2 regions of the Sphingobium mellinum genome follow, and region 1 is predicted to be linked to the other one. Evidence: riboswitches for the same ligand, from Rfam matches in the RefSeq annotation. Region 1 holds a riboswitch; the other holds the start of a gene.
What was found. A riboswitch is a leader RNA that binds a small molecule or an ion and turns the genes downstream of it on or off. The one in region 1 is predicted to bind cobalamin.

Region 1 (7,338 bases):
GTCGGGCTGTCGCAGCCATGGCGCTTCGTGCGCGTGGTCACGCCCGCCCTGCGCGAAAGCCTCGCCGCCCATGTCGACGCGCAGGTGACGCAGGCCGGCCGGGATTATGAAGGCGACCAGGATCAGCTCTATCGCAGCCTCAAACTGCACGGCCTGCGCGAGGCGCCGGTCATCTTCGCCGTCTATTGCGACGACGGGACGGCAACGGGCCATCGGCTGGGCGCGGTGACGATGCCCGAAGCGCGCCGATACAGCTGCGTCATGGCGGTCCACACGCTCTGGCTCGGCGCTCGCACGCGCAGCATCGGCATGGGCTGGGTCTCGATCCTCGACTCCGCCGATGTGGACGCCATGCTCGACATACCCGACCATTGGGCCTGCCTCGGCCTCCTCTGCCTCGGCCACCCGCTGCGCGAGGAAGATACGCCCGAACTGGAACGCGCCGGCTGGGAAAGGCGCACCGACTGGCATTCGGCGGTGCTCAAGCGCTGACGGCTTGGCCCTCTCCCGCTCGCCGGACAGGGTCATTATACTCCACCTCCCCCCTTCCCTTTCCGCCTCACACCGCCTAAGAACCCCAGCCGGAACGGGTCCGCCCGTTCCATGATCGCGACGGTGCCCCGCATGGGGCTTAAATGGGAATGTGGTGCGGGAGCTTGTGCTCCCTAATCCTTAGCTGTCCCTGCAACTGTGAGCGGCGAGCAAGGCAAGGACGATCGCCCGTCAAAGGGACGATCAGCCACTGGAGCGATCCGGGAAGGCCCCAGCCGAGCTGTGACCCGCAAGCCAGGAGACCTGCCGCCGCAAAGGTCGCTCTTGCCATGGTCCAGGGGATGGTCACGGCTCGGTTCTCCGTTTGAGCGACGAAATTGCGCGTGGCTGCGGCCGCGTCGGTGTGCGGTTGCCCGCGCTCCGGCGTGACGCCTCGGCCCGGCGCGGCTTGGACGTGGAGGGCGAAAGACGTGCAGATCCCATTCCGGCGCACCGCCGATGAACCGCCGCCTTCCGGCGCGGCTGGCGGCGTGCGCGGCTGGTGCCCGACCGCATGGCGGCCGATGATGGCGGGCGACGGCCTGCTCGTGCGGGTCCGCCCGCCGCTTGGCCGCATGACCCGCGCGCAAACCCTCGCCCTGTGTGAGGCGGCGCGGCGCTGGGGCAATGGCCATGTCGACCTTACCAACCGCGCCGCGCTGCAGATCAGGGGCGTGGGCGAAGCTGACCATGAAGCCCTGCTCGCCCGGCTGGTGGCGCTCGGCCTCACCGACGCAGACCCGGTCCGCGAAGCCCGCGCCGCTCTGGTCCTCAACCCAGACTGGCAAGCCGGCGACGCCAGCGAAGCGATCGCCCGCGCCCTGCGGGACCGCATCGACGCGTTGCCCGACCTGCCCGCCAAGATCGGCTTCGCCATCGACGCCGGCCCCGCCCCGGCGCTTGGCGACACGCCAGCCGATTTCCGCATCGAGCGCGGAACGGGTGGCGGCCTGATCCTGCGCGCCGATGGCCGTCCCAGGGGGATGCCCGTGAGCGTGCAAGCCGCCCCTGATGCCCTGATCGCGCTCGCCCATTGGTTCGTCGACAGCGGCGGCCTTCAGGCCGGGCGGATGGCGCGTCATGACGTCCCGCTTCCCTGCACCGCTTCGGAAGCCCCCGCGCCGCCCCGGCCCCGCAGCGCCAGCATCGATGCGGCGTCGGGCCGTTTCCTGGGCGCACCCTTCGGCCGGATCGAGGCGGCCGCGCTCCAGCAGGCGCTCGCCCCGGACGTGCGCGCCGTCCGCCTTACCCCCTGGCGCGGCCTCATCCTGGAAGGCAGCCCGGCAGAGTCGGACGATCCGGCCAGCCCGCTCCTCAACGCCCATGCCTGTCCCGGCGCGCCCGCCTGCCCGCAGGCGAGCGTCGCCACCCGCGCCCTCGCCGCGCGGCTCGCCCCGCGCGTCCCTGGCCTCCACGTCTCGGGCTGCGCCAAGGGCTGCGCGCATCCCGCCCAGGCCGCCGTCGTCCTGACGGGGCGCGACGGCCGGTTCGACCTCGCCTTCAACGCCCGTGCCGGCGCCCCGCCCGCCCGCGCCGGGCTCGATCCCGACCAGATCATCGCCTTTTTTGGAGCCGCCTGATGCCGCAATTATATGAAAGGGATGGCGCGGCCATCTACCGCCAGTCCTTCCGCACCATCCGCGCCGAGGCCGACCTCCTGCGCTTCTCGCCTGAGGAGGAGCGCGTCGCCGTCCGCATGATCCACGCCGCCGGCATGGTCGGGCTGGAACGACATATCCGTTTCTCCCCCGGCTTTGCCGCCGCCGCCATCGCCGCGCTGGAGGCGGGCGGGCCGATCCTGTGCGACGCGCGCATGGTGTCCGAAGGCATCACGGTCAAGCGCCTGCCCGCCGCCAACCCGATCTTCTGCACCCTGCATGACCCGCATGTGCCCGACCTCGCCCACGCCATGGGCAACACGCGATCGGCGGCCGCGCTGGAGCTGTGGCGGCCGCATCTCGATGGCGCGCTTGTGGCCATCGGGAACGCGCCCACCGCGCTCTTCCATCTGCTCGACATGCTCGAAGACCCTGCCTGCCCCCGCCCCGCCGCGATCATCGGCTGCCCCGTCGGCTTCGTCGGCGCGGCCGAATCCAAGGCGGCGCTATGGCAGGCGCGCCCCGTCCCCTGCTGCATCGTCGAAGGGCGGCTGGGCGGCAGTGCGATCACCGTCGCCGCCGTCAACGCGCTGGCGAGTGCGGCCGAATGAACGCGGCCACCACCATCATGGGCACCATCCACGGCGTCGGCCTTGGCCCCGGCGCGCAGGACCTGATGAGCGTGCGTGCCGACCGCCTCATCCGCACCGCCCGCCACATCGCCTATTTCCGCAAGGCCGGCCGCCCCGGCCATGCCCGCCGCATCGTCGAAGGCATGCTCCGTCCCGATGTCGCCGAATATGCGATGGAATATCCGGTGACGACCGAAATCCCGGTCAGCGACCCGCGCTACAATCAGTGCCTTTCGGCCTTCTACGCCGACTGTACCGGGTATCTTGATACCCTTGCCGCGTCGGGCGAGGACATCGTCGTCCTCTGCGAAGGTGATCCTTTTTTCTATGGTTCGTTCATGCATTTGCACAGCCGCCTCGCCGCTCCGGTGCGGATCGTGCCCGGAATCACCGGCATGTCCGGCGCCTGGACCGCCAGCGGCACGCCGATCAGCTGGGGCGATGATGTGCTCACCGTCCTCATGGCGACCCTTCCCGAGGACGAACTCGCCCGCCGCATCCACGACAGCAATGCCCTCGTCGTCATGAAGATCGGTCGGAACCTCGCCAAGCTGCGCCGCGCCGTCGAAACAGCGGGCAAGCAGGACTGCGCCTGGCTCGTCGAATATGCGACCATGGCCGACCAGCGCATCACCCCGCTCACGCAGGCGGAAGCCGTCACCGGCTATTTCTCCATCCTGCTGATCCACGGCCAGGGCCGCCGGCCATGAGCGGCTGGGTGACGGTCGCGGGACTCGGCCCCGGCGCGGACGACCTGGTCACGCCCGAAGTCACGGCCGCGCTGGCGGAGGCGACCGATGTCGTCGGCTACATCCCCTATGTCGCCCGCGTGGCGCCGCGCCCTGGCCTTGCCCTTCACGCCTCCGACAACCGCGTCGAGCTGGACCGCGCCGCCCACGCCCTGTCCCTCGCCGCCGAAGGCAAGCGCGTCGTCGTCGTCTCCTCGGGCGATCCCGGCGTCTTCGCCATGGCCTCCGCCCTTTTCGAAGCGCTGGAAGCCGGCCCGACCGCATGGCGCGCCCTCGACATCCGCGTCCTGCCCGGCATCACCGCCATGCTCGCCGCCGCCGCGCGAGCGGGCGCGCCGCTCGGCCATGACTTCTGCGCGATCAACCTGTCCGACAATCTCAAGCCCTGGCCGCTGATCGAGCGGCGCCTGCGCCTCGCCGCGCAGGCCGACTTCGCCATGGCCTTCTACAATCCCCGTTCCGGCGCGCGGCCCGAAGGCTTCGCCCGCACTCTCGCCGTTCTGCGGGAAGAATGCGGTCCCGACCGCCTCATCCTCTTTGCCCGCGCCGTCTGCACGCCGGAGGAGGCGTTGCGGATCGTTCCCCTGCGCGAGGCCACGCCACAGATGGCCGACATGCGGACGATGGTGATCGTCGGCTCCAGCCAGACGCGTATCATCGACCGGCCCGGCCGCCCGATCCTCTACACGCCGCGCTGGGCCGCCGCATGATCGATCCACGCCAGCACCTCGGCCACGCCATGCGCCGTGGGCGCATCGGGCAGCGGCGGCCGGTCGATCAGCACCACGGGCAGCCCCAGCATGCGCGCCGCGTCCAGCTTCGCCCGTGCCCCGCTGCCGCCCGCATTCTTGGCCACCACCTGCTCGATCCGATGCGCGCGCATCAGGGCGATGTCGCCCTCCACCGTGAACGGCCCGCGATCGACCAGCAAATGATGGTCGGGCAGCATCGGCGGGGCCTCCGGCGCGTCGACAAAGCGCAGCAGATAATGATGCTGCGGCTGCGCGGCGAAAGCCGCCACATGCATCCGCCCCAGCGCCAGCATGACGCGCAAGGCTGGCCCGTCCAGCGCCTTCACTGCCCCGGCGATATCGGCGACACGCGTCCATCGATCGCCCTCGACCGGCTCCCAGGCCGCCCGGGTCAGCCGGATGTGATCAACCCCGGTCCGCTCCGCCGCCGCGACCGCATGGCCGCTCATCGTCGCGGCGAAGGGATGGGTTGCGTCGACCAGATGGGTGACGCCCTCCCGCTCCAGCCATTCGGCCAGGCCTTCGATGCCGCCAAAGCCGCCGACCCGCACCGGCACCGGCTGGGCACGCGGGCTTTCGGTGCGCCCCGCATAGCTGAGCGTCGCGCGCATCCCCCGCTCGGCGATCGCGCGCGCCAGGGCGCTCGCCTCGGTCGTGCCGCCCAATATCAGGATGTGGGACATGGTCGCTAAGGCCCTCTGGCTGACGATCGTCGGCATAGGCGAGGACGGCGCCGAAGGCCTCACCGCCGCCGCCCGCGCGGCGCTGGACGAAGCGCGGCTCATCACCGGGGCGCCCCGCCAGCTGGCACTGCTGCCTCCCCTTAAGGCCGAACACCTGCCCTGGCCAGTCCCGTTCGACGACGGCATCGCCCCGCTCCTCGCAAGACGGGGGGAGCCGGTCGTGATGCTGGCCTCGGGCGATCCCTTCTGGTTCGGCGCCGGAGCCAGCATCACCCGCCACCTCGAACCGGGGGAATGGATCGCTCATCCCGCGCCTTCCACCTTCTCGCTCGCCGCCGCGCGCCTCGGCTGGCCGCTGCATCGGGTCGCCTGCCATGGCCTGCACGCCGCCCCGCTCGGTCGGCTGCGCCCGGACCTCGCGCCCGGCGCGCGCCTCATCGTGCTGCTGCGCGACGGCGCGGCGGTGGGAGACCTGGCCGCCTACATCACCGATGCAGGCTTCGGCGCGTCCAGCCTCCACGTCATGGAAGCGCTGGGTGGTCCCCGAGAACGCATCCGTCAGGCACAGGCGGACGGCTTCGCCCTCGCCGACATCCGCCACCCCGTCGCCGTGGGAGTCGAGACAGCCGGCGAGGGCCGCGTGATGTCGCGCGCCAGCGGCCTTGCCGACGACTGGTTCGACCATGACGGCCAGATCAGCAAGCGCCCCGTCCGCGCGCTCGCCCTATCCGCGCTGGCCCCGCGCCCCGGCGAGACATTGTGGGACATCGGTGCCGGGTCAGGCTCGATCGCGATCGAATGGCTGCTCAGCCACGGCTCGACCCAGGCGCTGGCGTTCGAGGCCAACCCGACGCGCGCCGCCCGCGCGCGCGCCAATGCGGCGCGGCTGGGCGCTGACCGCCTGACGGTGATCGAAGGCCGCGCGCCCACCGCCCTTCACGGTCAAGCCCGTCCCGACGCCATCTTCATCGGCGGCGGCCTCAGCGATCCGCTCGTCGGCGCGATCCTCGCGCTCCCCCGCCCCGTCAGGGTCGTCGCCCATGCCGTAACGCTGGAATCCGAAGCCTCGCTCGCCCACTGGCACGCGCGGCTCGGTGGCGATCTGCTTCGCATCGAGCTTGCCAGCGCCGCCCCGCTGGGGAGCCGGCGCGGCTGGCGGCCGGCCTATCCCGTCGTCCAATGGAGCGTAGCGCTGTGATCGTCGCCGGCTTTGGTTGCCGCACGGGGACCGGCACCGCTTCACTGCGCGCTGCGCTCGACGCCGCCACGCCACCACGCGTGGACGCGCTCGCGACCCTGACCGGCAAGGCCGCGTTGCTCGCCCCGCTGGCACGCGCGCTGGGCCTGCCGCTCCTCGTCATCGATCCCGCGGACCTCGCGCACATGCCGACCCTCACCTGCTCATCCGCCAGCCTTGCCGCCTATCGCACCGGCAGCGTCGCCGAAGCCGTCGCACTGGCCGCCGCCGGGCCGGGCGCCCGCCTGCTGGCTCCGCGATCCCTATCCCCCGACCGGCGCGCCACCTGCGCCCTTGCCTCAGGAGCCCGCGCATGACCGTCCATTTCATCGGTGCCGGCCCCGGCGCGCCGGACCTGCTGACGCTGCGCGGGCGCGATCTGATCGCCGCCTCGCCGGTCTGCCTCTATGCCGGGTCACTGGTGCCGGCTGCGTTGCTCGACCATTGCCCGGCGGGGGCGCGGATCATCAACACCGCGCCGCTTACACTGGACGAGATCATTAGCCTGATGATGGAAGCGCATGCGGCGGGGCAGGACGTCGCGCGGCTCCATTCCGGCGACCTGTCGATCTGGTCGGCGATGGGCGAGCAACTGCGCCGCCTGCGGGCGCTCGGCATCCCCACCAGCATCACGCCCGGCGTCCCGTCCTTTGCGGCGGCGGCGGCGGCGCTGGGGCAGGAACTGACGCTGCCCGGCGTCGGCCAGTCGCTGGTCCTCACGCGCACCTCGGGCCGGGCCAGCGCCATGCCACCGCGCGAGACGCTGGCTGGCTTTGGCACGACCGGCGCCACCCTTGCCATCCACCTGTCGATCCACGCGCTGGCGGATGTCGTCGGGGACCTGCTGCCGTTTTACGGCCCCGACTGCCCGGTCGCGCTGGTCTGGCGCGCAAGCTGGCCCGATGAGCAGATCGTCCGCGCGACGCTCGCCACGGTGCAGGATCAGGCGCGGGAAAGGCCCGAACGCACCGCCATCATCCTCGTCGGCCCGGTGCTGGGCACAAGCGACTTTGCCGAAAGCAGCCTCTATGCGCCCGGCTACGACCGCCGCTTTCGCCCGACATCGGCACAATCCCGCTTCGTGGGGCTGGAGGAATGACAGTGGGCCTGCTGATCGCCGCGCCCCGGTCCGGCGCGGGAAAGACCGTCATCACGC
Region 2 (7,338 bases), on a different contig from region 1:
CGTTCATTCCGGGAGACATGGTGAGGCCCGTCAGGACGACCAGCGGCAGGGCGATGAAGATGACGGCGACATAGCTCGCCTTTTGCAGCACATTGTAGCGCAGCGCCGCCTCCCCGGTGGGAAAACGCAGGCGCGCATGATCGGCGATGTCGCGCCAGACGTGGCGGGGTGCCAGCTCGCCGCGTCGGAAGGCGAGGTCACGGAACAGATGTCCGCCGAAAAGGCTCCAGAGCATATAGGCCAGCAGCGCGAAGGCGAAGATCGGCGCGGCCGTCAGGTGCCAGTGTCGCGACAGCGCAAGGTTATAATGGGCAGGCAGGGTAATCCAGCCGCCAAACCGCTCCAGCGTCAGCCAGGGATGATCGAAATTGGCGCCATACTGCCCCCAGTAGAGTCGGGGATGCGCGTTGAAGATGCCAAGCCCGCTCGTGAACAGGGTGTAGAGCAACAGCGCGTTCGCCCAGTGCCAGAGCCGTACGGGCCAGCGGTGACGCAATACCAGCGGCGGCTGCAATGGCGGCGCGGGGGAAGGATCGTCATCCATCCGGTCATGTTACCCCCTTGCATCAGTGGCGTCAAAAACGCCCTTTCGCATTGCCAAGGGTCAGATGCGGCAAGCCATTCATCTTCCAGCCAGAAAGGCCATTCAATAAGCGGGCCGGCGAGAGGGGGTATGGCCACCCGCTGACCCATCAACGGCACTGTTGCGAAAAGGCATCATTCACCGATAATATTCATTGTGATATTGAAACGGCGATGAAAGAACAGCATATGGCCGTCAGCCGATAGACATATATCGGCAAGCAGGATGGGAGTATAGGGGTATCGCATTTTGCGATATCTCAAAGGTTATCAAAAAAATATCGCAAAATCTGCTCCTGTGAACGCCAATGCGTGCGCCCAATACTTGGGTAAGTCGCGCAATATCAAATGAGGAATTTATGAAGACTGTGATTTTCGCAGCCGCTGCTGCTGTCTCTGCCATTTCAGTTCCCGCTTTCGCGCAGGAAGCCGCGCCTTTCACCGGCGCGCATGCCGAAGTGCTGGCCGGTTATGACAAGCTGGACACCAACGGTGGCATCATCGGCAACCCTGACGGCGTACTCTATGGCCTCAATCTGGGCTATGATTTCCAGGTCGGCAGCGCAGTCCTGGGCGTTGAAGCAGAAGCCACCGATGCGTCCACCCACCGCAGCATCGCCGGCGTCGACACCGATGCCGAGCGCGATCTCTATGTCGGTGCGCGCGCTGGTTTCACTGTAGGTGAACAGACCCTTCTCTATGTGAAGGCCGGCTATACCAACGCCCGCTTCAAGACCGAAGGCTTCAAGGGCGACAATGGCGATGGCGTGCGCGTGGGTGCGGGCCTGGAACATAAGCTCGCCGGCAACCTGCTGGTGAAGGGCGAATATCGCTATTCCAACTATGAAGGCGACGTCGAGCGCCATCAGCTTCTCGCGGGTCTCGGCATCCGTTTCTGATCGTCAGCGACAGGGCATGAAGAAAGGGGCGGTCCCGTCGGGGCCGCCCTTTTTGTGCGTGGCACCTTGCCCTGGCTCTTCCGAAATAAAGTGGGCGAAGCGGCTCGGTTAAAATGTCCCCGCCAGCGCCAGCACAACGCCGCCCATGACCAGCGCCAACCCCATGACTTCGCTGCGGCGCATCCGCTCGCCCAGGTAGAAATGGCCAAAGCCCAGCGTGAAGGCAATCTCCACCTGGCCCACGATCCGCACCAGCGCGACCGGCGCGGTCGCAAAGCCGGTGAACCAGCAGGCCGATCCCAGCGCGGAGAGCAGCCCCACCTGCCCGGACACGCGCCAGCCGCGCAGTAGCTTGCCCATTTCCCCGGGCTCGCGCAGCAGCAGGTAGCCGCCCTGCATCAGCGTCTGGAGCGTGACCGTCACCGCCAGCACGATCAGCGCTGCCAGGATCGGGTCGCCGCCGCCCACCTCCTGTGTCGCGCGGCGGATGGCAACGGCGGTCAGCGCGAAAAAGAAGCCTGACGCGATACCGGTGAGCGCGGCTGGTTGGCCCAGCGCGCGCAGCAGGTCGATCGGCCCCATACGCCTGCCGCCGGTGGACAGCAGCATCACGCCCAGCACACCGCATCCGATGCCTGCCCAGGCGAGCGGGCTCAATCGCTCCCCCATCAGCAGGAAGGAAAGGATCGCGCCCTGCACCGCCTCCGTCTTGGCATAGGCGGTGCCGACCACGAAGTTGCGATGGGCAAAGGCCAGGATCAGCAGGTTGGTCGCGATGATCTGCGCGAGGCCGCCGGCCAGCGCGAACAGCAGGAACAGGGGATCGGGCGCGGGGAGAGGGGCGGCAAAGGCCAGCCGGTAGCCGCAGAGCAGCGCGATTGCGAAAGGCAGGCCGTACAGATAGCGCACCAGCCCTGCGGCATTGACCGACAGGCTGTGACTGACCCGCCGCTGCACCGCGGTCCGCCACGCCTGCGTCGCGCCCGCCAGCAGCGTGGCGGGCAACCAGATGGGGGAGGAAATCATGGCCGCCCTATAGCGGGTTTTGCGGCCGCGTCATGCCTCCTGGCGGAGGGCCTGATTTCGGCCAATGCGTACCGTTTCCCTCGGTTTGAGGGCTTGCCGAAACTGTCATTGGCCGACACCACGCTCAGGCTCCTCGCGTCGGACCCTCATCAAAACATGAACTTGGCCCCGATCTTTACGGTCCGCGGTTCGACCACCCGGCTCAGCCTGCCTTCAACGGGACCCTCTGTGTCGTAGGACGGGATGTAGGATTCGTAATAATAGGCGATATCCTTGTCCCGACTGTCGAAGACGTTGAGCACTTCGCCATAGATCTGGATAGGTCCGCCCTTCCACGCCGCGCGCGCATTAACGACCGTGCTGCCATGATCGCGCACGGAATTGTCCTCGACAAGCGGATAGGGGCCAAGGTGGCGCAGGCGGATGCTCGCTTCCCACGGATCGAGCACGATGGCGGCGCCCGCGGACGCGGCGTTTTCGAAGGCGTTGGGAATCCGGTCGCCATTGTCGTAGCGCGAGTGGCTGGCGGTATAGTTGCCGTCGAGCGCGAGCCAGGGCAGCGGCCGCCAGAAGGCAACGATCTCGTAGCCGTGACGCTTGCTGGCGCCGGTCGGCTCGACGGCATTGGAGTCGCCGACGAAGCGCAGTTCGCTTCCGACATCGAGCCACCAATATGTTCCCGTCATTGAAAAGCCGCCGACCTGAAGGCGTGCCCCGAACTCCTTGCCGGTTCCGCGGACGAGGACGGGAACCGGCGTCTCCACGTTCACCGCGCCGCGCACGTCGTTGGAATGGAAGCCTCGTCCCCAGTTGGCATAGACCTCAAACTTCGGGGTGACCTGATAGGCGGCCGAAAGCTTGGGCGAAACGATCGAATCGTGGCCGCTGCCTTCGCCCAGCATGGCGGCGGCAGTGTCGCGGGCGCGGACGGTGTAATCGTAATAATCGCCGCGCAGGCCTCCGGTCAGGCGCAGGCCTTTTACCGGCTTGACTGTCGCCTCGCCATAGAGCGCGGCCGACATTTCCTGGACATTGTAGCGACCGAGCGAGAAGAGGTCCTGTCGGTCCGCGGTGCGCTTCACCCCAACCTTGCCGATGTGATCGTAGCGGTTTTCCGTGCCCACGGTCAGTTGCAGGGCAGGCGACACGTCCCATTGCTTGCGGGCGGTAAGACCGGCGATCCAGCGCCGGTCAAACTGGTCGATCTGCGCGCTTGTGCCGTCCAGGTCGGCATAGGTGGGGTTCGAATACATGTTCCAGCCGTAATATTGGCCGTAGAGGTTCGCGCTCCAGTCCGGCTCCCGAACCGCGAGGTTGGCCACGAGCCGCGTCGTCTCGCCTCGTGCCGACGGGTCGGGCGAGCAGAAGCGGTCCGCGCATTGGGCGCTGCCGATGATGCGCTCGGGGATCTGCTCGGTCGGCCGCCAGGTCGCGCGATAGCCGTGGAACGTCGCTTCCGCCGTACCCGCGCCCGCAGGCATCACATATTTGGCGAAGCCTGAATAGTGACGCAACCGCTCGGCTTCCTGCCACGGCCCGTCATAGCGCTTCGCCTGTCCGACCAGGGTCAGGTCGCCCGCGCCCAGGCCTTTTATCGTCCCGCCTGCGGCAACCCGACGCGAGCCGTAAGAGCCGCCTTCAATTGCGACCCAGGGCCTGTCGAACCCGTCAATTGTCGTCATGTAGGCCGCGCCCGCCAACGCGAAGTCGCCGCCGTCAGCGCGGTAGGGACCTTTGCGGAAATCCTCACGCGCGACAATCTCGGGGATCAACCCGTTGAGATCGAGGTAACCCTGGCCGTGGCCATGCGTGCGGAAATTCATCTGCACGCCGTCAATATAGGTGGTGAAATCCGAACCGTGGTCGAGATTGAAACCACGCAAAAAATATTGGTTGGCCTTGCCGCTGCCCGAATGCTGTGCCGCGACCATGCCGGGCACGGCCTCCAGCAGTTCCGCGACGCGCAGCAGCGGGCGGACCAGCAAATCCGCCCCGGCGACGCTGCCCTCGCTGGCGGCGTGGGCGGTGCCGATCTTCGCCTCACCGCGCCCGAATACCACGATTTCGCTCGCGGCGGTCGTGTCCTCGCCAGAAGTGGATGCGCCTTCATCATCAGCGGCAAAGACAGGCGTACCCAAGGCGGCGATAATGCCGGCCACGCCCAGCGCGAAGGTCTGTATGTTCGATTTCATATTCGGTCCCCGGCGTCAGCGACTGGCTGGCGGAGGCCTGCCGTGCGCGACCATCGGCGCATGGCCGACTATCGACGACGGTCGGCACGCGTCGGCAGCCGGACGCCCCAGGCGACCACCGCGCGAACCGATGCGGCCTCCACCGCTCGTTCGTCGCTCAGACGGAAAGATACCGGGCCACGGCCATCCCCTGGGCCAAGGCAAGAGCGACCAGACGCCGGCAGGTCTCCTGGCTCACGGGTCATCGCGCGATGCACGGCCTTCCCAGGCCTCGCAGGATTTAGCGTCCGGCCCAGTGGCTGACGGCGAGGAACCATGTCCCGCCGCGCATGTACATCGCGCTCACCGCTTACAGTTGCAGGGACAGCCTCGGATTCGAAGGTCGCCCTTCTCACCGTGTTCCCTATTAAGCCCCTTGCAAGGCACCGGCGCGATCTTTGTCCGACCCATTTGCAAAGCCCGGACGCGCCGCTCTTATCCCGGCGCTGGCGCACTGACAAGCCGTCTGGTCTGCAAGGTTGGAACCAGACTTACTTTCAGCCAGCCCCTTCAAAAAAAACGCCGCCCGAATTTCACGAGCGGCGCCTCTTTGTCGTCGATCAGCCCGGTATCAGGCGCCTTCGAGCAGATGCTCCTTGCGGATCTTTTCCTGCCACACCAGCGGGGCCAGGCGGTGGACATTCTGGCCGTCGCTGTCGACAGCGACGGTCACCGGCATGTCCTGCACGTCGAATTCGTAGATCGCTTCCATGCCAAGGTCCTCAAAGCCGACCACCTTGGCCGCCTTGATCGCCCGCGCCACCAGATAGGCCGCGCCGCCGACCGCCATCAGATAGGCGCTCTTGTGCTTTGCGATGCTGTCGGTCGCCGCCGGACCGCGCTCGGCCTTGCCGACACAGGCGGCGAGGCCCTGTTCCAGCATCATGTCCATGAACTTGTCCATGCGGGTCGCCGTGGTGGGGCCGGCGGGGCCGACCACTTCGTCGCGCACCGGGTCCACCGGCCCGACATAATAGATGACGCGGCCTTTGAAATCGACCGGCAGCGGCTCGCCCTTGGCCAGCATGTCCTGGATGCGCTTGTGCGCTGCGTCGCGGCCGGTCAGCATCTTGCCGTTGAGCAGCAGGCGGTCGCCATGCTTCCAGCTCTGCACCACGTCGGGGGTCAGCGTGTCGAGATCGACGCGGATCGCTTCCTTGCTCGGCTTCCAGTCGACCTGCGGCCATTCGGAAATCTTCGGCGCTTCCAAATAGGCCGGACCCGACCCATCCAGCGTGAAATGCGCGTGACGGGTCGCCGCGCAATTGGGGATCATCGCCACCGGCTTGCCGGCCGCATGGCAGGGATAATCGTAGATCTTGACGTCGAGGATGGTGGACAGGCCGCCCAGGCCCTGCGCGCCGATGCCGAGCGCGTTGACCTTGTCGAAAATCTCGATGCGCAGGCGCTCGATATCGTTCTGCGGCCCGCGCGCTTTCAATTCACCCATGTCGATGGATTCCATCAGCGATTCCTTCGCCAGCGCCACGGCCTTTTCCGCGGTGCCACCGATGCCGATGCCCAACATGCCGGGCGGGCACCAGCCCGCGCCCATTTGCGGCACCATTTCCAGCACCCAGTCGACGATGGAGTCGCTGGGGTTCATCATCTTGAACTTGGTCTTGTTTTCCGACCCGCCGCCCTTCGCCGCGACATCGACGGTGACCTTGTTGCCCGGCACCATCTCGACATTGAGCACGCAGGGCGTGTTGTCCTTGGTGTTGACGCGGCTGAACGCAGGATCCTTCAGGATCGACGCGCGCAGGCGGTTTTCGGGGTTCAGATAGGCGCGGCGCACACCTTCATCGACGACCTCCTGCATCGAGCGGCTGTTGTCGTCGAGGCGGCACTCCATGCCCCATTTGATGAAGACGTTGACGATGCCGGTGTCCTGGCAGATCGGGCGATGTCCCTCGGCGCACATGCGGCTGTTGGTCAGGATCTGGGCGATGGCGTCCTTCGCCGCCGGATTGGCTTCCGCCTCATAGGCTTTGCCCAGCGCGCGGATATAATCCATCGGATGATAATAGCTGATGAACTGGAGAGCGTCGGCGACGCTTTCGATCAGGTCGGCGGTCTTGATGACGGTCATTTGGCCAAGTCCCTTAGTCTTCCGCCCGCCCTGCGCGACGGGTCCTCGCCCGCGCGGCTAATAGGGATTGCGTCCCGAGTCCAGCCGTCCCGTTCCCCTCAGCCTTTGGCGAAGGGGAACATATGCCACCAGCGCTCCTTCTCCGCCAGCACGCGCGCGAAGCTCTCCCGCGCCTCCAACCGGTAAAGATAGGCGGCCAGGGTCGGAAAGCCGCGGCGCATCGGCTCGATCTTGTCGGCATAGAAGAGCGAAGGCGCCGCCGCGCAGTCCGCCAGGGTGAAATCATCGCCCGCCGCCCAGTGGCGCCCGGCCATCCGCTGCTCCAGCATCGCATAGGCCTTGCCCAGCGTCTGCCGCGCATTGCCCACCGTCAGCGGATCGCTTGATCCGTCGGGACGAATCCGGTCAGAGACGATCGCCTGCATCGGCGCCATCACATAATTGTCGAATAGCCGGTCCATCAGCCGGGCCTCCAGCGCCTGTTCCGGATCGGCGGGGATCGGACGAA

Region 2: linked by a shared signal. The riboswitch ahead of AAC640_RS04200 (TonB-dependent receptor) and the one ahead of AAC640_RS09810 (cobalamin biosynthesis protein CobG) in region 1 are both predicted to bind cobalamin.

What each region holds. Positions count from the first base shown of each region.
Region 1 covers NZ_JBANRK010000006.1:86,816-94,153, forward strand. Annotated here, with positions in the region: gene bluB (5,6-dimethylbenzimidazole synthase) at 1-492, shown strand, start outside; cobalamin riboswitch at 597-817, shown strand; gene AAC640_RS09810 (cobalamin biosynthesis protein CobG) at 1,056-2,111, shown strand; gene AAC640_RS09815 (precorrin-8X methylmutase) at 2,111-2,740, shown strand; gene cobI (precorrin-2 C(20)-methyltransferase) at 2,737-3,471, shown strand; gene cobJ (precorrin-3B C(17)-methyltransferase) at 3,468-4,220, shown strand; gene AAC640_RS09830 (cobalt-precorrin-6A reductase) at 4,193-4,945, opposite strand; gene cbiE (precorrin-6y C5,15-methyltransferase (decarboxylating) subunit CbiE) at 4,935-6,143, shown strand; gene AAC640_RS09840 (cobalamin biosynthesis protein) at 6,140-6,499, shown strand; gene cobM (precorrin-4 C(11)-methyltransferase) at 6,496-7,281, shown strand; gene AAC640_RS09850 (cobyrinate a,c-diamide synthase) at 7,278-7,338, shown strand, end outside.
Region 2 covers NZ_JBANRK010000001.1:819,423-826,760, reverse strand. Annotated here, with positions in the region: gene AAC640_RS04215 (cytochrome b/b6 domain-containing protein) at 1-544, opposite strand, end outside; gene AAC640_RS04210 (outer membrane protein) at 942-1,481, shown strand; gene AAC640_RS04205 (DMT family transporter) at 1,590-2,507, opposite strand; gene AAC640_RS04200 (TonB-dependent receptor) at 2,657-4,699, opposite strand; cobalamin riboswitch at 4,902-5,144, opposite strand; gene AAC640_RS04195 (fumarate hydratase) at 5,310-6,830, opposite strand; gene AAC640_RS04190 (glutathione S-transferase family protein) at 6,929-7,338, opposite strand, start outside.